Regions from separate parts of the Acidovorax sp. KKS102 genome, predicted to be linked through region 2. Evidence: predicted binding sites of a transcription regulator. Region 2 holds the regulator's gene; each other region holds the start of a gene.
The links. The regulator LexA, encoded in region 2, represses DNA repair genes until DNA is damaged. The targets are predictions, from matches to a motif close to ACTGTATNNNNATACAGT.
Positions count from the first base shown of each region.

Region 1: a site for LexA is predicted at 1,245-1,262, ahead of C380_RS07950 (DNA topoisomerase IV subunit B). Genes of this name have one in related genera too.
Region 3: a site for LexA is predicted at 4,278-4,295, ahead of recA (recombinase RecA). Genes of this name have one in related genera too.

Region 1 covers NC_018708.1:1,739,153-1,745,623, forward strand. The annotation lists gene C380_RS07945 (MFS transporter) at 1-1,165, opposite strand, end outside; gene C380_RS07950 (DNA topoisomerase IV subunit B) at 1,296-3,278, shown strand; gene C380_RS07955 (lytic transglycosylase domain-containing protein) at 3,312-4,166, shown strand; gene parC (DNA topoisomerase IV subunit A) at 4,163-6,471, shown strand, end outside.
Region 2 covers NC_018708.1:2,756,984-2,763,454, forward strand. The annotation lists gene C380_RS12640 (DUF6152 family protein) at 1-179, opposite strand, end outside; gene C380_RS12645 (hypothetical protein) at 221-640, opposite strand; gene C380_RS12650 (asparaginase) at 661-1,620, opposite strand; gene lexA (transcriptional repressor LexA) at 1,704-2,378, shown strand; gene C380_RS12660 (D-2-hydroxyacid dehydrogenase family protein) at 3,505-4,512, shown strand; one part of gene C380_RS12665 (IS3 family transposase) at 4,617-5,500, opposite strand; one part of gene C380_RS12665 (IS3 family transposase) at 5,500-5,845, opposite strand; gene C380_RS12675 (branched-chain amino acid ABC transporter substrate-binding protein) at 5,984-6,471, opposite strand, start outside.
Region 3 covers NC_018708.1:5,064,905-5,071,375, reverse strand. The annotation lists gene C380_RS23310 (response regulator transcription factor) at 1-492, opposite strand, end outside; gene C380_RS23305 (N-formylglutamate amidohydrolase) at 620-1,555, opposite strand; gene C380_RS23300 (tripartite tricarboxylate transporter substrate binding protein) at 1,698-2,663, opposite strand; gene C380_RS23295 (LysR substrate-binding domain-containing protein) at 2,773-3,720, shown strand; gene C380_RS23290 (MarR family winged helix-turn-helix transcriptional regulator) at 3,693-4,214, opposite strand; gene recA (recombinase RecA) at 4,354-5,430, shown strand; gene recX (recombination regulator RecX) at 5,515-5,973, shown strand; gene argC (N-acetyl-gamma-glutamyl-phosphate reductase) at 6,027-6,471, opposite strand, start outside.

The DNA.
Region 1 (6,471 bases), 1.0 Mb from region 2:
TCACCAGCCCGGCAAAAATTCCCAGACCAATCGCGATGTACCAGACGATATCGTAGCTGCCGGTAGCGTCATACAGATAGCCCCCCAGCCAGACGCCCAGGAAGCTGCCGATCTGGTGGCTGAAGAACACAAAGCCGCCCAGCATCGACAAATGCTGCACGCCGAAGATCTGCGCGATGGTGGCATTGGTGGGCGGCACGGTGGACAGCCACAGCGCGCCCATCACCGCCGAGAACACGTACACCGACAGCGGCGACAGCGGCACCAGCAGGAAGATGCTGATTGCCACCGCACGGGCAAAGTAAATGAAGGCAAGGATGTGGCGCTTGGGCATGCGCTGGCCCAGCGTGCCCGCGATGTAGGTGCCAAATACGTTGAACAGCCCGATCAGCGCCAGCGCATAGCTGGCCACCTGGGGCGACAGGCCGTGGTCCTTGAGGTAGCTGGGCATGTGCACGCCAATGAACACCACCTGAAAGCCGCACACAAAGTAGCCCGCCATCAGCAGATTGAAGCTGGGGTAGCGAAAGGCCTCGCCCAGCGCCTGCGCAATGGTCTGGTCGCGCTTGACCGGGGTCGTGCCCTTGAAGCCCGGCTCCCGCAGGCCAAAGGCCAGCGGCACGATCAGCAGCACGGCCATCGACAACGCCAGCAGCGCTTGCTGCCAGCCCAGGCCCGCGATGAGCCAGCCTTCCACCGGCACCATCAGAAACTGCCCGAACGAGCCCGCTGCCGCCGCTACGCCCATGGCCCACGAGCGCTTTTCGGGCGCAATCTGCCGCCCCAGCACGCCGTAAATCACCGCATAGGTGGTGCCCGCCTGGGCCGCGCCAATCAGCACGCCCGCCGTCAGTGCAAATAACGTGGGCGTGGGCGACAGGGCCATGCCTGCCAGGCCCAAGGCATACAACACCGCACCACCCAGCAGGACGCGGAAGGCCCCAAACCGGTCGGCCGCCATGCCCGCAAAGATCCCGATCAGGCCCCAGGACAGGTTCTGGATGGCGATGGCCAGGGCGAACGACTGGCGCGTCCAGCCCATCTCCTGGGTGATGGGAAGCAGCCACAGCCCGAACCCGTGGCGGGTGCCCATGGACAGGGTCACGATGGCCGCGCCGCAGGCCAGCACCTGGAACATGGATAGTTTGGGAGGATTCATATGCATGCGCAGGAATGTAGCCAGATTGTGTGAAACGCGCTGATACACCCGCGACCAATACAGTTGCCGCCAGGGTCGCGCGAAGACTGTCTTTTTATCCAGCTCCAGGGCGGTGGCCGCACTACAATCCGCCGCTATGTCTGCCAAACCGTCTTCTGCTTCCGCCAGCGAATATTCCGAAGGTTCGATCCGCGTGCTCAAGGGCCTGGAGCCCGTCAAGCAGCGCCCGGGCATGTACACCCGCACCGACAACCCCCTGCACATCATCCAGGAGGTGCTGGACAACGCCGCCGACGAGGCGCTGGCCGGGTACGGCAAGAAGATCCGCGTCACCCTGCACGCCGACGGCTCTGTCAGTGTGGAAGACGACGGCCGGGGCATCCCCTTCGGCCTGCACCCCGAGGAAAACGCTCCAGTGATCGAGCTGGTCTTCACCCGCCTGCACGCGGGCGGCAAGTTCGACAAGGGCAAGGGCGGGGCTTACAGCTTCTCGGGCGGCCTGCATGGCGTGGGCGTGTCGGTCACCAACGCGCTGGCCACCCGGCTGGAGGCCACCAGCTACCGCGAGGGCAAGGTGGCGCGTCTGGTGTTTGCCGCTGGCGACGTGATCGAGCCCCTGGTGGCCCGGCCGCTGGAGGCGGGCGAGCGCAAGCAGGGCACCTCGGTGCGCGTGTGGCCCGACGCCAAATATTTCGAATCCAGCGCCCTGCCCATGGGCGAGCTGACCCACCTGCTGCGCAGCAAGGCCGTGCTCATGCCCGGCGTGACGGTGCAGCTGGTCAACGAGAAAACCCGCGACACGCAAACGTGGCAGTACAAAGGCGGCCTGCGCGACTACCTGATGCAGACGCTGAACGGCGATCCGGTGATCCCGCTGTTCGAGGGCGAGGGTTTTGCCGACCGCAACAACGAAAGTTTTGCCGAAGGCGAGGGCGCCGCCTGGGCCGTGGCCTTCACCGAAGACGGTCAGCCCATGCGCGAGAGCTACGTCAACCTGATTCCCACCAGCGCGGGCGGCACGCACGAAAGCGGCCTGCGCGACGGCCTGTTCAACGCCGTCAAGAGCTTCATCGAACTGCACAGTCTGTTGCCCAAGGGCGTGAAGCTGCTGCCCGAGGACGTGTTTGCGCGCGCCAGCTATGTGCTCTCGGCCAAAGTGCTGGACCCGCAGTTCCAGGGCCAGATCAAGGAGCGCCTGAATTCGCGCGACGCGGTGCGCCTGGTCAGCGGTTTTGTGCGTCCGGCGCTGGAGCTGTGGCTCAACCAGCACGTCGAATACGGCAAGAAGCTCGCTGAGCTGGCCATCAAGGCCGCGCAGACGCGCCAGAAGGCGGGCCAGAAGGTTGAAAAGCGCAAGGGCTCGGGCGTGGCTGTGCTGCCCGGCAAGCTCACCGACTGCGAAAGCCGCGACACGGCGCACAACGAAGTGTTCCTGGTCGAGGGCGACTCGGCTGGTGGCAGCGCCAAGATGGGCCGCGACAAGGAAAGCCAAGCCATCCTGCCGCTGCGCGGCAAGGTGCTCAACACCTGGGAGGTGGAGCGCGACCGCCTGTTTGCCAACAACGAAATCCACGACATCTCGGTAGCCATTGGCGTGGACCCGCACGGCCCCAACGACACCCCCGACCTGAGCGGCCTGCGCTATGGCAAGGTCTGCATCCTGTCCGATGCCGACGTGGACGGCTCGCACATCCAGGTGCTGCTGCTCACGCTGTTCTTCCGCCATTTCCCCAAGCTCATCGAGGCTGGCCACATCTACGTGGCGCGCCCGCCGCTGTTCCGTGTGGACGTGCCCGCGCGTGGCAAGAAGCCTGCGGCCAAGATGTACGCGCTGGACGAAGGCGAGTTGGCCGCCATTCTGGACAAGGCCGAAAAGGACGGCGTGCCGCGCGAGAAGTGCCAGATCAGCCGCTTCAAGGGCCTGGGCGAGATGAACGCCGAGCAGCTGTGGGAAACCACGCTCAACCCCGACACCCGCCGCCTGCTGCCCGTGCAGCTGGGCGACATGGACTTTGCCGCCACCGAGGGGCTCATCACCAAGCTCATGGGCAAGGGCGAAGCCGCCGCGCGCCGCGAACTGATGGAGCTGCATGGCGATGCGGTCGAGGTCGATATCTGAAGAGCAGCGTCATACGCGCCCGAGCCGCCTGCCATGACCTCATTTCGCCAAATCGGCCGCTTGCGCTGGTATGTGTTGGGTTGTTTGCTCTGCTTTTTGCAGCAAACGGCCCGTGCAGACCTGTGGGCGCATGTGGACGAGCGTGGCGTGACGCACTTTGCGGCGGAGCAGGTCGATGCGCGCTACCAGCTGTTTTTTCGCGGCAACGACTTTGACTCAACGCGGGACACACCGGCCAATGCTTCGCCCATGCCCTACGCGCTGCCCGCAGCGGGCGCGCGCCTGCTGGCGTTTTTCGACATTGCGCCGGACTACAAGCGCGTCAAGCACCACCTGCGCGCTGCGTCCACCCAGCATGGCGTGGACTATGAGCTGCTGCAGGCCGTGATCGCCACCGAGTCCGGCTTTGACGCCGCCGCCGTATCGCCCAAGGGCGCCGTGGGCCTGATGCAGGTGATGCCCGCCACGGCCAGCCGCTTTGGCGTGAGTGCGGACAAGAAGCGCACGGTGGAGCAAAAACTGGCCGACCCCGCTGTGAACGTGCCCACCGGCACCCGCTACCTGCGCTACCTGCTGGACCTGTTCCCCGGCCGCATGGACCTGGCCGTGGCCGCCTACAACGCGGGCGAAGGCGCCGTGCAAAAGGCGGGCAACCAGGTCCCGGCCTTCAAGGAAACCCAAAACTACGTGCGCACCGTGCTGGGTCTGTACGCCCAGCTCAAGCCGCCAGCGCCCGTGCTGACACAGCGCGCCCTGCCGGGCCGTGTGCGCATGGAGCTATCGGGCGGCGCGCAGAACCGGGGCAACCTGCCGCCCACCCAGGTGGCACAGACCCGCAGCGCGCCGCAGACCGCGTTTGAACCCTTACCGACGATTCCGAACGAATGAGCGACCAACCCACTCTTGATTTCACCACCGCAGGCGATGACGGGGGCGACTCCCTGGGCCTGGCGGGCTACGCCCAGCGCGCCTACCTGGAATACGCGCTGTCGGTCGTCAAGGGCCGTGCGCTGCCCGATGTGTGCGACGGCCTCAAGCCCGTGCAGCGGCGCATCTTGTATTCGATGGACCGCATGGGCCTGGGCTACAGTGGCCCCACGCGCAACACGGCGGCCAAGCCCGTCAAGAGTGCCCGCGTTGTGGGCGATGTGCTGGGCCGGTTCCACCCCCACGGTGACCAGTCGGCCTACGACGCGCTGGTGCGCATGGCGCAGGACTTTGCGCAGCGCTACCCCCTCATCGACGGCCAGGGCAACTTCGGCAGCCGCGACGGTGACGGCGCTGCGGCCATGCGGTACACGGAAGCCCGCCTGTCGCGCATCACCAGTCTGCTGCTCGACGAAATCGACGAAGGCACGGTCGATTTCATGCCCAACTACGACGGCAGCACCGAAGAACCCCGCCAGCTGCCCGCCCGCCTGCCGTTCGCGCTGCTCAATGGCGCCAGCGGCATTGCTGTGGGTCTGGCCACCGAGATCCCCAGCCACAACCTGCGCGAGATTGCCGATGCGTGTGTGGCGCTCATCAAGACCCCATCGCTGAGCCAGGACGAGCTGCTGGCCATCGTGCCCGGCCCGGACTACCCCGGTGGCGGCCAGATCATCAGCAGCCCCGGCGACATTGCCGACGCCTACCGCACGGGCCGTGGCAGCCTCAAGGTGCGCGCACGCTGGAAGATCGAGGACATGGCGCGCGGCCAGTGGCAACTGGTGGTCAACGAACTGCCGCCCGGCGTGAGTACCCAGCGCGTGCTGGAAGAGATTGAAGAAATCACCAACCCCAAGGTCAAGGCCGGCAAGAAGGCGCTGACGCAGGAGCAGACGCAATTGAAGGCCAGCATGCTGGCCGTTCTGGACGTGGTGCGTGACGAGTCGAGCAAGGACGCCCCTGTGCGCCTGGTGTTCGAGCCCAAGACGGGCAAGACACCGCAGCAGGAGCTGATCACCGCGCTGCTGGCCCACACCAGTCTGGAGACCTCGGCGCCCATCAACCTCACCATGGTGGGGCTCGACGGCAAGCCCGTGCAGAAGTCGCTGCGCCAGATGCTGGAAGAGTGGATTGCCTTCCGCCAGACCACGATCACCCGCCGCAGCCAGCACCGGCTGAACAAGGTGCTGGACCGCATCCACATCCTCGAAGGGCGGCAGCTGGTGCTGCTCAACATCGACGAGGTGATTGCCATCATCCGCCAGGCCGAAGACCCCAAGGCCGCGCTGATTGCACGCTTTAACCTCAGCGACCGGCAGGCCGAGGACATCCTCGAAATCCGCCTGCGTCAGCTCGCGCGGCTGGAAGCCATCAAGATCGAGCAGGAGCTGAAAGAACTGCGCGAAAGCCAGGGCAAGCTCGAAGACATCCTGAACCACCCCGGCTCGCTGCGCCGCACCATGGTCAAGGAGATCGAGGCCGACGCCAAGACCTTTGCCGACGCGCGCCGCACGCTGATCCAGGCCGAGAAAAAGGCCGTGGCCGAAGTGAAGGTGGTGGACGAGCCCGTCACGGTGGTCGTCTCGCAAAAAGGCTGGGTGCGCGCCCGCACCGGGCACGGCCACGAGGCCGCCAGCTTTGCCTTCAAAGCGGGCGACGGGCTGTATGGCACGTTTGAATGCCGCACGGTCGATACCCTGCTGGCCTTTGGCAGCAACGGCCGCGTGTACTCGGTGGCCGTGTCGCTGCTGCCGGGCGCGCGGGGTGACGGCCAGCCGGTGACCACGCTGATTGAGCTGGAAGCGGGCACGCAGTTGCTGCACTACTTTGCGGGGCCCGCCAACGCCACGCTGCTGTTGTCCAACTCGGGCGGCTACGGCTTTCTGGCAGCGGTGGAGAACATGGTGTCTCGCCAGAAGGGCGGCAAGGCCTTCATCACGCTGGGCGAGGGCGAGACGGTGTGTGTGCCCTCGCACGCCGCAGGCAGCACGGGCAGCAAGCCGGTGGTGCCCGCCACGCATGTGGCTTGCGCCTCCACGGGCGGGCGCATCCTTACGTTCGAGATCACCGAGCTGAAAACCATGGCCAACGGCGGCCGTGGCCTGATGCTGATCGACCTGGAAGACAAGGACCAGCTCGCAGGCGCGGCCGCCTATACGCGCAGCATCCGCCTCGATGGCATTGGCCGGGGCGGCAAGCAGCGCGACGAAACGCTGGAGATCCGTAGCCTGAACAACGCCCGCGCCGCACGCGGCCGCAAGGGCAA
Region 2 (6,471 bases):
AGCGCAGCGGGCAATTCCAGCTCCAGCTCTGCATGCGGGTTTTGCCACCGCACTTTGCGCGCCGTGCCCTCCAGATACAGCGGTCGGTCCGCATCAAAACTGCTCCAGCCGTGGTGCGCGTGTGCCCCCAAAGGCAAGGCACTCGCGGCGATCAGCACATGACGACGTTGCAAGCCCATAAAGACTCCCGTAGGAACAAAACCCGATTCAAGGGGCCATATCAAAGGTACGCAATCCAGCGGCCACAGGCCACCACCGACAGCCAGATCACGGTGGACACCAGCATCTGCAAGCGTGCCAACCCATCCAGGCGTACAAGCGAACCGCGTGCATGAAACCACGCCGCGTTGCAGCCCGCAAGCATTAACAACAGCATCTTCAAGGTAAAAGCGCGGTTGCTGAGCAGCTCCGCAGGCTGGGTGGCAAACATCAGCAGCCCCGACGCTGCGGCCAATCCGAAGCCGCACAGCGCCACAGTGAGACTCAGCCGCGCGAGGTCTTTCACCGGCAGTGCCGCACCACGTCCGAAGACCCGCAACTCCAGCAGCAGCAGATTGCCCAGCAGCAACGCAATACCGATGATGTGGACGACCTCCAGCGCGGGGTAAGCCCAGGCGTGTGTCTTGAGTGCGGTGAACACGGCTGCCGGCCCTTCTTAGATCAATGCATCCGCAGCAAATCCAGCATCAGGGCAACCCGCGCCTTCACCGGCGACAGGCCTTGCGAGGCGGGAAGCACATCACCCGGCTTGGGCAGCACCTGCCCCTCCGCGCAGCGGGTGGAGCGCACCACCCGCACTCCGGCGTTCTGCGCGCGCACCAAAGCGGCCTCCAAATCGTGGTGGATCGTGCCATTGCCGGTGCAGGCCACCACCAGGCCCTGCACGCCCTCTCGCACCAGCGCATCCACCGCCCTGCCCGATGCCCCCGCATGGTTCATGACGATTTCCACCCACGGCCAAGTCGCAGCGCTCACTATATTATTCATAGCACCATCGACATTATTTACCGGCACTACTGGGCTATTGCATGCCCAACGGACCACACACTCTTCCACCCACCCCAGAGGTCCAGCATCCCCCGAGCTGAAGGCATTGACGCGGTAGGGATGCACTTTTTGCACATGCCGTGCGCCATGCACTTCACCCGCCGCAACAGCCAGCACACCTGTGGCACCTGGCGCCAATACCGTTGCCACCGCGTCCAGCAGGTTCTGGGGGCCATCGGGGGTCAAGGCTGTGGCAGGCCGCATCGCGCAGGTCAGCACCACGGGTTTGGCGGCGTCCAGCACTTCGTGCAAGAACCACGCCGTTTCTTCCAGGGTGTCCGTACCATGGGTGATGACCAACCCCTTCACCTCCGGGTCATTCAGGTGGTGGGCGCACCGCAATGCCAGCGTGCGCCACACCTCGCCATCCATGTCCTTGCTGTCGATCTGCGCTACTTGCTCTGCAACCAAGGCGCCCCCTGCCAGAGCCTGCAGACCGGGCACAGCCGTCAGCAGTTGTTCCACGCCCACCTGCGCGGCGGTGTAGCCAATGTTGTCCCCCGCTTGGGCCGAGGTGCCCGCAATCGTGCCACCGGTGCCCAAAACCACAATTTTTTGCCCACTCACTTGCATACTCCGAAAAACTGGTGAAAAATACAGTTACTGGATTAAAAAACAGTTGTTCATCACTGTAACCGCCCGCACCGGAAACCACCATGCTCGACAACCCCAAACTCACCGCCCGCCAGCAGCAGATTCTGGATCTCATCCAGACCGCTATCGCACGCACCGGCGCGCCTCCCACCCGCGCAGAAATCGCGGCCGAGCTGGGTTTCAAGTCAGCCAATGCGGCAGAAGAACACCTTCAGGCTCTTGCCCGTAAAGGGGTGATTGAGCTGGTCAGCGGCACCTCACGGGGCATCCGCCTGCGCAGCGACACGGTGCGCTCCATCAACGCCGCGCGCGGCAGTCAGTTCAGCCTGCCCATCCCGGGCCTGTCGCAACTGGTCTTGCCTTTGGTAGGCCGGGTGGCTGCGGGGTCGCCCATTCTCGCGCAGGAACATGTAGGCCAGACCTACAGCGTAGAAAACAGCCTCTTCCAGCACAAGCCCGATTACCTGCTCAAGGTGCGGGGCATGTCCATGCGTGACGCAGGCATCATGGATGGCGATTTGCTGGCCGTTCAGTCCACCCGCGAAGCCCGCAACGGCCAGATCATCGTGGCCCGACTGGGTGACGACGTCACTGTCAAGCGCCTTCGCCGCACCGCCAACGCCATTGAATTACTGCCCGAGAACCCCGACTACCCTGTGATCGTGGTGCAGCCGGGTGAGCCCTTCGAAATCGAAGGTCTGGCAGTGGGTCTTATCCGCAACACCATGCTGATGTAGTGCACGCGCTCAGGGGCCGCACCGTGGGTGGCGGGCGTTTGGTGGACAGATTCTGATCAGTACACCAGCCCTGCGATGCGGGTCCCGTTGAGTGCCAAAAACTCCCAAGCAATGCGTGATGAATCGGCGGAGCAGCTGGCTGCACCGCAAGGGATGGTCTCGCGCTGCTTTTGGGTGTTTTGGTACTCAGCCACTCTGCAATCCTGCCTATGTTCAACCCCCGACTTTCGGAGTTTTCACATGGGAATTGCTTTGTTCACCCTTTCTGCCCTGCAGAGCCCTGTTCGCAGCCTCAAAAAGCTGTTTGCGAGTGCGGAGCAAACGCCCGCAGGTAGGATGGCCCTACGGGCGCAAGCAGAGACGAGAGAGCCCACTGAATCTGGGAATGCATCGCCCTTTATTTTCCAAAGACGGGCTACAGACGTTGCGGCACTTCATCGTGCTGAACAGCACCAAGGACAACGCGCCCCTCGCGGGAACTGGCCTTTTACGGTCAAACCACCTGCACGAGCGCCAGAAAGTCCTGCCCGTTCGCCCGACACGCACCGCTCTTTTCTGCCAACGCACATGGCAGGTAGCAAACGGCAAGCTTTCCTATCAGCGGTGGGGACGACCTCCTGCAGCCCACGAACAACAAAAGTGCTGCGCCGGACTTCTGATGCCGCAGGTACCGGACGCCTAGTGATTGCAGGCCGGATGGCAGATGTCTGCGCAGAGCTGGACCGTTTGGCGGCATCCGAGGCTCTCAGGGCCTGATTTACTGGACATTGCGGGCGGTTAAGGTGGCAAACGCTCCTGCGTCCCGACCACTGTGGCGGCCTCGTCTTCAGATTACGGAGCTACCGCCGATGAGGTGGTGTGAGGACCGTCCCCACAGCCCCAAGGCTGGTGCAGAGCCGTACCAGATCTTGATCGACACCAAACACTGACGCCAGCCTGCGCCAATCGTGCGGTCGTGCGGTCGTGCGGTCGTGCGGTCGTGCGGTCGTGCGGTCGTGCGGTCGTGCGGAGTGATACGGCCATTTCCGGTATCTGCGCAGCACTCCGTCACCAAAAATTGGAGACTTTGGCTTGGCCACAGGGCTCAGGTGGCTCTTCCCTGCGCCCGCCAAGGCACAATGTCGGGATGAATATTGTGATCCTCGACGATTACCAGGATGCAGTGCGCAAGCTGCATTGCGCATCGCGGCTCGACGCATACACCGCCAAGGTCTACACCAACACGGTCAAGGGGCTGGGGCAACTTTCGGTGCGTCTCAAAGATGCAGACATCATCGTGCTGATCCGTGAACGGACCCAGATCACGCGCCAATTGGTCGAGAAGCTCCCTCGGCTCAAGCTCATTGCACAAACCGGCAAGATTGGCAGCCACATTGATGTGGCGGCATGTACCGAGCGCGGCATTGCCGTGGCAGAGGGAGTTGGATCCCCTGTGGCACCCGCTGAGCTGACCTGGGCCCTGGTGATGGCCTCCATGCGCCGACTGCCCCAGTACATCTCCAACCTCAAGCATGGCGCCTGGCAGCAGTCTGGTCTCAAGACCGCCTCGATGCCCGCCAACTTCGGGATCGGCAACGTGCTGAGGGGCAAGACCCTGGGTATCTGGGGCTATGGCCGCATCGGACAACTGGTGGCTGGGTACGGACGCGCGTTTGGCATGAACGTGCGCGTCTGGGGTCGAGAGGCATCGCGTGCGCAGGCGTTGACAGACGGCTACCAGGCAGCGGCCACACGGGAAGAGTTCTTCTCGCAATGCGATGTGATCTCTTTGCACCTGCGCCTGAACGACGAGACGCGCGGCATCATCTCGCTCGAAGACCTTTCGTGCATGAAGCCCACTTCGCTGCTGGTCAATACATCACGCGCAGAGCTGATCGAGCCAGACGCCCTGATCGCGGCCCTCAACCGGGGTCGCCCAGGCTTGGCAGCAGTGGATGTGTTCGAGAGTGAACCTATCCTGCAAGGCCACGCCCTACTTCGTCTCGAAAACTGCATTTGCACGCCACATATTGGGTACGTGGAACAGGACAGCTATGAGCTCTACTTTGGTGCAGCTTTTGATAACGTGGTGAATTTCATCAAAGGCACACCCACCAACATCGTGAACCCGGGCTCACTACAGGTGAGGCGCTAGCGGCAGTCGGTCATCCACCAGTTCCAATTACGCGACTGGCTGTTGTACCTCTGACCCGTCCTGAATAGCGTTGACACCCAGGACGGTTAAAAACTCCAGCCGGACTATCCGGCCAATGACGCCCGATGCACTGCATCGGGCGTTTGCATTTTCAGCGACAGATGCGGTCGCTCGCAGTTATAGATGTCGACTGACTGCTCGACCATGCGTCTGGCCTGCCCCAGATCGGCGGGGCGCTGCAGCAAGAACTCACTCTTCAAGATGCCATTGACCCGCTCGGCCAGCGCGTTCTGGTAGCAGTCGTAGCCGTCCGTCATCGAGCAGATCACGCCGTGGCGCTTGTGCAGGGCCTGGTAGTACGTCGCGCAGTACTGGATACCCCTGTCGGAGTGGTGCACCAACTGTCGGCTGCTCTGTCGCCCCGAGAGCGCCATCTTCATGGCCTGCGCCACCTCTTCGGTCTGCAGGCTCTCATGCACGTGCCAGCCGACGATCTTCCTGGAATACGCATCCGTGACCAGGCTCAGATAGACGAACTTGCCGTGTGTGGGCAAGTAGGTGATGTCAGCCACCCAGACCTGCTCGCTGCCGCTGGCGTGGATCTGTTGCGGCCCTACCTTGAGAAGGTTCGGATGGTGCCTGAAGCGGTGGTGACTGTCTGTTGTCTTGTGATACGCCCGCCGGGGTGCCACCAGCAGCCTGGCATTGCGCAGGACGTCGAACATTGCATCGCGGCCCAAGTCGATGCCTCGGCGCTGTAGCGGCTCCTGCAATAAGTGGTGCAGCTTGCGCGTGCCTATGCGTGGTTGGCGCATGCGCTGCTCGCGCACCAACTCCACCACCGTCTGCGCATTCGCCAAGCGATCGGCCTCGCGGCGCCTACCCTGGTAATACGCCTGACGGCTGTGGCCCATATGCTGGCAAGCCCTCTTCACGCTCAACCCTGCGATGAGGTTTTGCGCGAGGACTTGCCCAAAGGCTTTTTTACGATGCGCACCCCATAGTCCTTGCGCAGCACGTCGATGACGGCTTCGAATAGCCTGGCCTTCTCCTGCGCCTGTGCGAGCTGCACCTGCAGCGCCTTGATCTGCTGCTCGGGCGTGAGAGCAACAGTGTTCTTCTTGTCTATCGGCATGGCTGCAGATGATGCCGCAGGACTCCAGCCCAGGCGACCGTGCTTGCGCAGCCAGACCAGAACCGTCGAGCGACCCTGGATGCCGTAGTGCTGCTGCGCCTGTTTGTACGTGAGCTCGCCTTTTTCCACCTGCTCCACCACCGCCAACTTAAAGGCCAGTGTGTAGTCGCGCTGCGTGCGTTTGACACTTGATTCCATGACACATACCCTTTTTGAAAGGTCCTCGTGTCAACGCCAGGCAGGACGGGTCACTCACAACAAAAAGGCTTCCCGAGGGAAGCCTTTTTTGATGGCCGCGGGGCATCGAAATGCCCCACAGCAGCAAGCCACACTCAATTACAGAGGTGTCTTCTTGCCGTCCTTGTAGACGTACAGCGTGATGGCTGGGTTCTTCATTTCGCCGTTGGACTCGAAGGCGATGGTGGAGGTCACGCCCTTGAAGTTGGCCTTGGCCAGTTCGTTCACGTACACCTTGGGGTCCACGGAGTTGGCGCGCTTCATGGCGTCGACCAGCAGGAACGTGGCGTCATAGGTGTAGGGGCTGTACACCTGGAACTGGCCAGGGTACTTGGCGTCGTACTTGGCCTTCCAGGCGGTGCCGCCAGGCATCTTGGCCAGCGAGGAGCCGCCTTCAGCGCAGATCACGTTGGCCAGGGTCTTGGCGCCAGCAGCCAGCTTGGCGATTTCAGACGTGCAAACCCCGTCACCACCGAAGTACTTGACGTTGGCCATGCCCAGTTGCTCCATCTGGCGCAGCATGGGGCCGGCTTGAGGGTCCATGCCGCCGTAGAAGATAGCGTCGGGGTTCTTGGCCTTGATGGCGG
Region 3 (6,471 bases), 2.3 Mb from region 2:
CTGCAGCAGTACTTCCAGCAGGCCCAGCTCGCGGGCGGAAAGTTCGATCATCTTGCCGTCGATGGTGGCCACGCGGCCGGCCTGGTCGTACACCAGCGGGCCGTGCTTGATGGCGCTGCTGGTGCCGCCCATGCCCCGGCGCGTGAGGGCGCGCACGCGGGCTTCCAGCTCCTGCAGGCTGAAGGGCTTGGCCATGTAGTCGTCGGCGCCAAAGTCCAGCCCCTTCACGCGCTCTTCCACGCTGTCGGCGGCGGTGAGGATCAGCACCGGCAGGGCAGAGCCCCGGCCGCGCAGCTTTTTCAGCACTTCCAGCCCATGCATCTTGGGCAGGCCCAAGTCCAGGATGAGCAGGTCGAACTCGTTGTTGGTCATGAGCGCCGCGTCGGCCTCGCTGCCGCTGGCGACATGGTCCACCACGGCGCCCGAGGCACGCAGCGTGCGCAGCAGGCCATCGGCCAGCACCTGGTCGTCTTCGGCAATGAGGATGCGCATGCGGGTGTCTCCTGGTGGGTGGCAGCGGTCTGGCGCCGCGCCTGTGCGTCGATTTTAGGCGGCGCCGCGCCCCGCTGCGCCGAGAAAACGGCGCCCTTTGCGCGCGCAGCGCCCAGGCCCGGGGCTGTCAGCGCGGGTCGTGCGCCAGCAGCTTGTGTACCAGGGCTTGCAGGTCGGCCTGCAGGCGGGCCATGCCCTCGGGGTGCTGGGCGAGCGTCTGCTCGTCCATGTAGAGCTTGCGGTTGATCTCGACCTGGATGCTGTGGCGCTGCTGCGCGGGGTGGCCGTAGCGGCGCACCAGTTCCACGCCCTTGTAGGGGTGGTTGTATTCGACGCTGTAGCCGCACGCGCGCAGGTGCTCGCAGATCAGCGCCGACAGCGCCGGGCTGGCCGTGGTGCCGTCGCGGTCGCCGATCACAAAGTCCGCATGCTCCAGCCCTGGAAACTCGGTGGCAAAGCGCCCGGCCACGGCGGGCATGGAGTGGCAGTTGAGGTGGATGCTGTAGCCATGGCGCGCGTGGGCGGCATCGATGGCTTGTGCCACGGCGGCGTGGTACGGGCGCCAGCAGCGGTCGATGCGCGCACGCACCTCGACCACAGTGAGCTGGCGCTGGTAGATGGGTTCGCCCTGGTCGGTGAACTTCCAGATCAGCCCCTTGCCCAGGCGCACCTTGCTGAGCACCTTGGGATCGGTGGAGATGGGGTCGGGCCAGTCGCCGTCCAGCAGGCTGGTGTCCAGCTCGGTCGTATCGCGGTTGGCGTCCAGGTAGATGCGGGGGAAGTGGGCCTCGACCCAGGCCACGCCGAGCGCGGGGGCAAAGTCGTAGATCTTTTCGACGTGGGTGTCTTCGGCCCGGCGCAGCGTGGCCAGGTCTAGGGCGGAACCAAAGTCGTCGGGGTACCGGGTGCCGCTGTGGGGGGAGTCGAGGACCAGTGGTGTGCTGCCGGGCACCGCAGTGACGGTGGCGGTGCTGGAGGGTTGTGTGGCAAGCCCCGGCGAGCCGGTGACGCCGGGCTGGGCCTGCTGGAAGCGGTGGTGGATCAGTTTCAAGGCTGCATGCATAGGCAGAGTGTGCGCAAAGGAGGGCGGCTGGCCTAGCCGCCCAGACCGGGATGTGACTATGGTTATCCCTGAGGGGCATCCGCGTCGTTTCGTCATCCCGGCTGTGGCCGTCCCCGGGCCCAGGGCCCGGGGGGGAATCAGGTCAGTCGAGCACCACCTTGGCGTAGGCGGCAACGCCCTTCATTTTCTCGATCTCGTGGGCGATCTGCGCGGTGAACTCTTTGGACGTTGTGCCCGATGGGTACAGGCCCTGCCCCGCGAGGCGCTCCCGCACGGTGGGTTCCTTCAGGGCCTGGGCCACGGCCTGCTGGATGCGTTCCACCACGGCGGTGGGTGTGCCCGTGGGGGCGACCATGCCAAACCACGAGGGTTCGTTGGCCTGCTTGTAGCCCAGCGCGGCGTAGGTGGGCACGTCGGGCAGCACGTCCAGCCGCACGGGCCAGGAAACGGCCAGCGCCCTGAGCTTGCCCGCCTTGATGTACGGCAGCGATGAGGCCACCTGGTCAAAGTACACCCCTACCTGGCCCGCCAGCACATCGTTGATGGCCGGGCCCGCGCCGCGGTAGGCGATGTGGACCATGGAGGTGCCCGATGCGCGCTTGAACAGCTCGCCCCACATGTGGCCGATGGTGCCGTTGCCGGGGGTGGCGTACGACACCTTGCCGGGGTTGGCCTTGAGGTATTTCACCAGCTCGGCGAGGTCTTTGACGGGCAGTACCGTCGGATTCACCACGATCACGCCAGGCGCCTTGACGATTTCGGTCACGCCCACAAAGTCCTTGGTGGGGTCGTACGGCAGCTTGCTGTAGACGGCGGGGTTCACCCCATGGGTGGACAGCGTGGCCACCCCCAGGGTCAGGCCGTCTGCGGGAGCCCGCGCTACTTCGGCCATGCCGATGGAGCCGCCTGCGCCGCCCCGGTTCTCCAGCACCACGGGCTGCTTGAGGATGCGCGCCAGCGGCTCTTGCAGGCTGCGGGCCGTGATGTCGGTCGCTCCGCCCGGGGGGAAGGGCACGATGATGCGCAGGGGCTTGCCCTCTTGCGCCAAGGATATTCCAGGAACGAAAGATACAGCGGCCAGCGCTGAGAGCATATGACGGCGTTGCATGGAGGATTCTCCTATTGGGGAGACTCAAGGTTACGGAGGCTGCTCCCAATCAACAAGCAATGGTTGGGCCTGATAACATTCCATACTGGAATGTTCAAGCGCTGAGCCCATGTCCTCCCTCCGCCGGTTGTCGCCCCCTTTGCACCTGTTGCGCGCGTTCTCTATGGTCACGCGGTTTGGCAGCGTCTCCCGCGCGGCCGACGCCCTGCACCTCACCCAAAGCGCGGTCAGCAAGCAGGTCAAGGAACTGGAGGGCTGGGTGGGCGTACCGTTGTTCGAGCGCAGCCGCAAGCGCCTGGCGCTGACCCCCGCGGGCGAGCGCTACGAGAAGGCCGTGCGCGGCGTGCTGGCGCAGCTGGAGGCGGCCACACTGGAGCTGATCACCAGCGATGACGGCGGCGGCGCGCTGCACCTGTCCAGCCTGCCCACGTTTGCCGCCAAGTGGCTCATCCCGCGCCTGCCCCAGTTCCAGCAGCAGCATCCGCAAATCACGCTGCACTTTGTGCCCTATGTGCACAGCTACGACTTCACCCGGCCCGAGCTGGACTGCGCCATTCTGTTCGGCGACGGCCACTGGCCCGGCGCGCACGCCCACCACATCACTGGCAACGAGGTGGCGCTGATTGCCCCCCGCACCAAGGTGGCCGACTGGCCCATCCACACCCCGCGCGATGTGGCCCGCTACACCCTGCTGCGCCACGTGACCGTGCCTGAGGCGTGGCTGCGCTGGAGCGAGACACACGGGGTGGAGGGCCTCATCGACCCGCTGGCCGGGCCGCAGTTCGACCAGTTCCAGACCATGATCCGCGCCGTGATGGCGGGCATGGGCCTGGCGCTGGTGCCGCGTTGCCTGGTGCAGGACGAAATCACAGCGGGCCTGGTGCGCGAGCCCCTGCCCGATGCCGACCTGCGCGGCGGCTACCGCAGCGATGTGGGCTACTGGTTCTGCTACCCCGAAGGCCGCACGCAACTGCACGCGCTGCAGTGCTTCAAGGAATGGTTGCTGGCGTGCGCCGAGCCGGTGGGGGCTCAGACACCCGTATCTCCGCCCGCATAGGCTTCCAGCCCGATCGCCACCACAGTGGCTACGTCTTGGCCCACCTCGGCGCGGAACTCTGCCTCGGCCTGCGCCACTGCATCCCGGAACGCTTGCAGCCACGCCAGGCCGGTGGGCGTGAAGCACACGCGGCGCGCCCGCGCATCCAGCGGGTCTACCTGCCGTGTGACCAGCCCCCAGGCCTCGCACTGGTCCACCAGGTTGGCCATGGCCTGCTTGGTCATGCCCGCGCGCTGGGCCAGGTCGGTCAGCCGGTCGCCCTGCAAGGCCAGGTGGCGCGTGATGTGCACATGGGCGGCCGTCACCTGGTCGCGCGCCGCGAGGTTGGACAAGGCTAGAGGCACCTCCACGTTGCGCGCCATCAGCTGCAGCACCCGCGCGTCGAAGCGGCGCAATGCACTGCCCATCAGGCGGCCTAGGTGGGTTTGGCGCCAGCGGTCGTCCGCTCCCGGGGTGGGCGTGGCGGAGACGGTGGCAGGAGAAAAATCGGCCATGCGATATTGTCAGGCAAACTGACTAAAAATCGCTTTATCTGGATTTCATTGCTCGCATAAACTACTGTTCAAGCATCCAGCCTGTGATTAACCGCAGAGCGATGCAAGCATCCAACCTGTTGTTTTCAAGGAGTTTCTCATGGACGTCGCAGTCAAAGGCACCAACCCCGCATTGCCAGTGAACACCGAAAAGGCCAAGGCCCTGGCCGCCGCGCTCGCCCAGATCGAGAAGCAATTTGGCAAGGGCACGATCATGCGCCTGGGTGAAGGCGAGGTGATCGAGGACATCCAGGTGGTCTCCACCGGCTCCTTGGGCCTGGACATTGCCCTGGGCGTGGGCGGCCTGCCCCGCGGCCGTGTGGTCGAGATCTACGGCCCGGAATCGTCGGGCAAGACCACGCTCACGCTGCAGGTGGTGGCCGAGATGCAAAAGCAAGGCGGCACCTGCGCGTTTGTCGATGCCGAGCACGCCCTCGACGTGCAATACGCCCAGAAGCTGGGCGTGCAGCTGTCCGACCTGCTCATCAGCCAGCCCGACACCGGCGAACAAGCCCTGGAAATCGTGGATAGCCTCGTTCGTTCCGGGGCCGTGGACCTGATCATCGTGGACTCGGTGGCCGCACTCACGCCCAAGGCCGAAATCGAAGGCGAAATGGGCGATGCCCTGCCCGGCCTGCAGGCCCGCCTGATGAGCCAGGCGCTGCGCAAACTCACCGCCACGATCAAGAAGACCAACTGCATGGTCATCTTCATCAACCAGATCCGCATGAAGATCGGCGTGATGTTCGGCTCGCCCGAAACGACGACCGGCGGCAATGCGCTGAAGTTCTATGCCTCGGTGCGCCTGGATATCCGCCGCACCGGCACCATCAAGAAGGGCGACGAAGCCATCGGCAACGAGACCAAGGTCAAGGTGGTCAAGAACAAGGTGAGCCCGCCCTTCAAGACGGCCGAGTTCGACATCCTGTTTGGCGAAGGCATCAGCCGCGAAGGCGAGATCATCGACATGGGCGTGAACGCCAAGGTCATCGAAAAGAGCGGCGCCTGGTACGCCTACAACGGCGAGAAGATCGGTCAGGGCCGTGACAACGCCCGCGAGTTTTTGCGTGAAAACCCCGACCTGGCCCGCGAGATCGAGAACAAGGTGCGCGAAGGGCTGGGCATTGCGCTGCTGCCTGGCGCACTGCAGGCTCCAGCAGCGGCTGCCGACGAGTGATTGACGGTTTTTGAAGCCAAATGGCCTGCAGGCGCACATTCCATATGCGCCTGCAGCTATTGAAAATATAGCGTTTGGTCAGCCATGGGATTCATTGCGCTCTCGCTCAAAGGCCGTGCACTGCGGCTGCTGAGCCAGCGCGAACATTCGCGGGCCGAGCTGCAGCGCAAGCTCAGCCCCCATGTGCAAGAGGGCGAAGACCTGGAGGCCGTGCTGGACGACCTGCAGGCCCGGGACTTCATCAGCGAGGCGCGGGTCGTGGAGTCGGTGCTGAACCGGCGCGCCGGTCGCCTGGGTGCATCGCGCATCCGGCAAGAGCTGCAATCCAAAGGGCTGGGCGCAGAGGCCGTGCAGCAGGCCGTGGCCCAGCTGCAGGGCAGCGAACTGGAGCGTGCCCGCGAGGTGTGGCGCCGCAAGTTTGGCGAGCCCGCCGCAGACCCACAAACCCGCGCCAAACAGATGCGCTTCTTGCTGACGCGGGGGTTCTCAGGCGATGTGGTGCGGCGCGCCGTGCAGGGCGCCGACGATTCCGACGAGGGGTGAGCGCACTGCTCACAAGCAGGGCTTTCGCCCCCTTCTGAAGCGCTGGGGTATGGTTACACGCCCAGCATCAACTGCAGGTTCTGCACGGCGGCACCGCTGGCGCCCTTGCCCAGGTTGTCCAGGCGCGCAATGACCACGGCTTGCCGGTATTGCTCGTTGGCAAACACGCGCAGTTCCAGCTTGTTGGTGTCGGTCAGCGTGTCGGCCGCCAGCTTCAAATCGCCGGTGGGCGGCAGCACGCTCACCCATTGTTCGGGCGTGTTGGTGCGGCTGTAGTGGGCAGCCAGCGCGTCGTGCAGGTCGCTGGCCTTGGGGGCGCCGGGCAGCAGGTCCAGGTGTAGCGGCAACTGCACCAGCATGCCCTGGCGGAAGTTGCCCACGGCGGGGATGAACACCGGGCGGCGCGTGAGCCCGGTGTAGCGCAGGATCTCTGGGATGTGCTTGTGCGACAGGCCCAGTGCATACGCTTCATAAGGTGCTGCCGTACCTGCCTCGTAC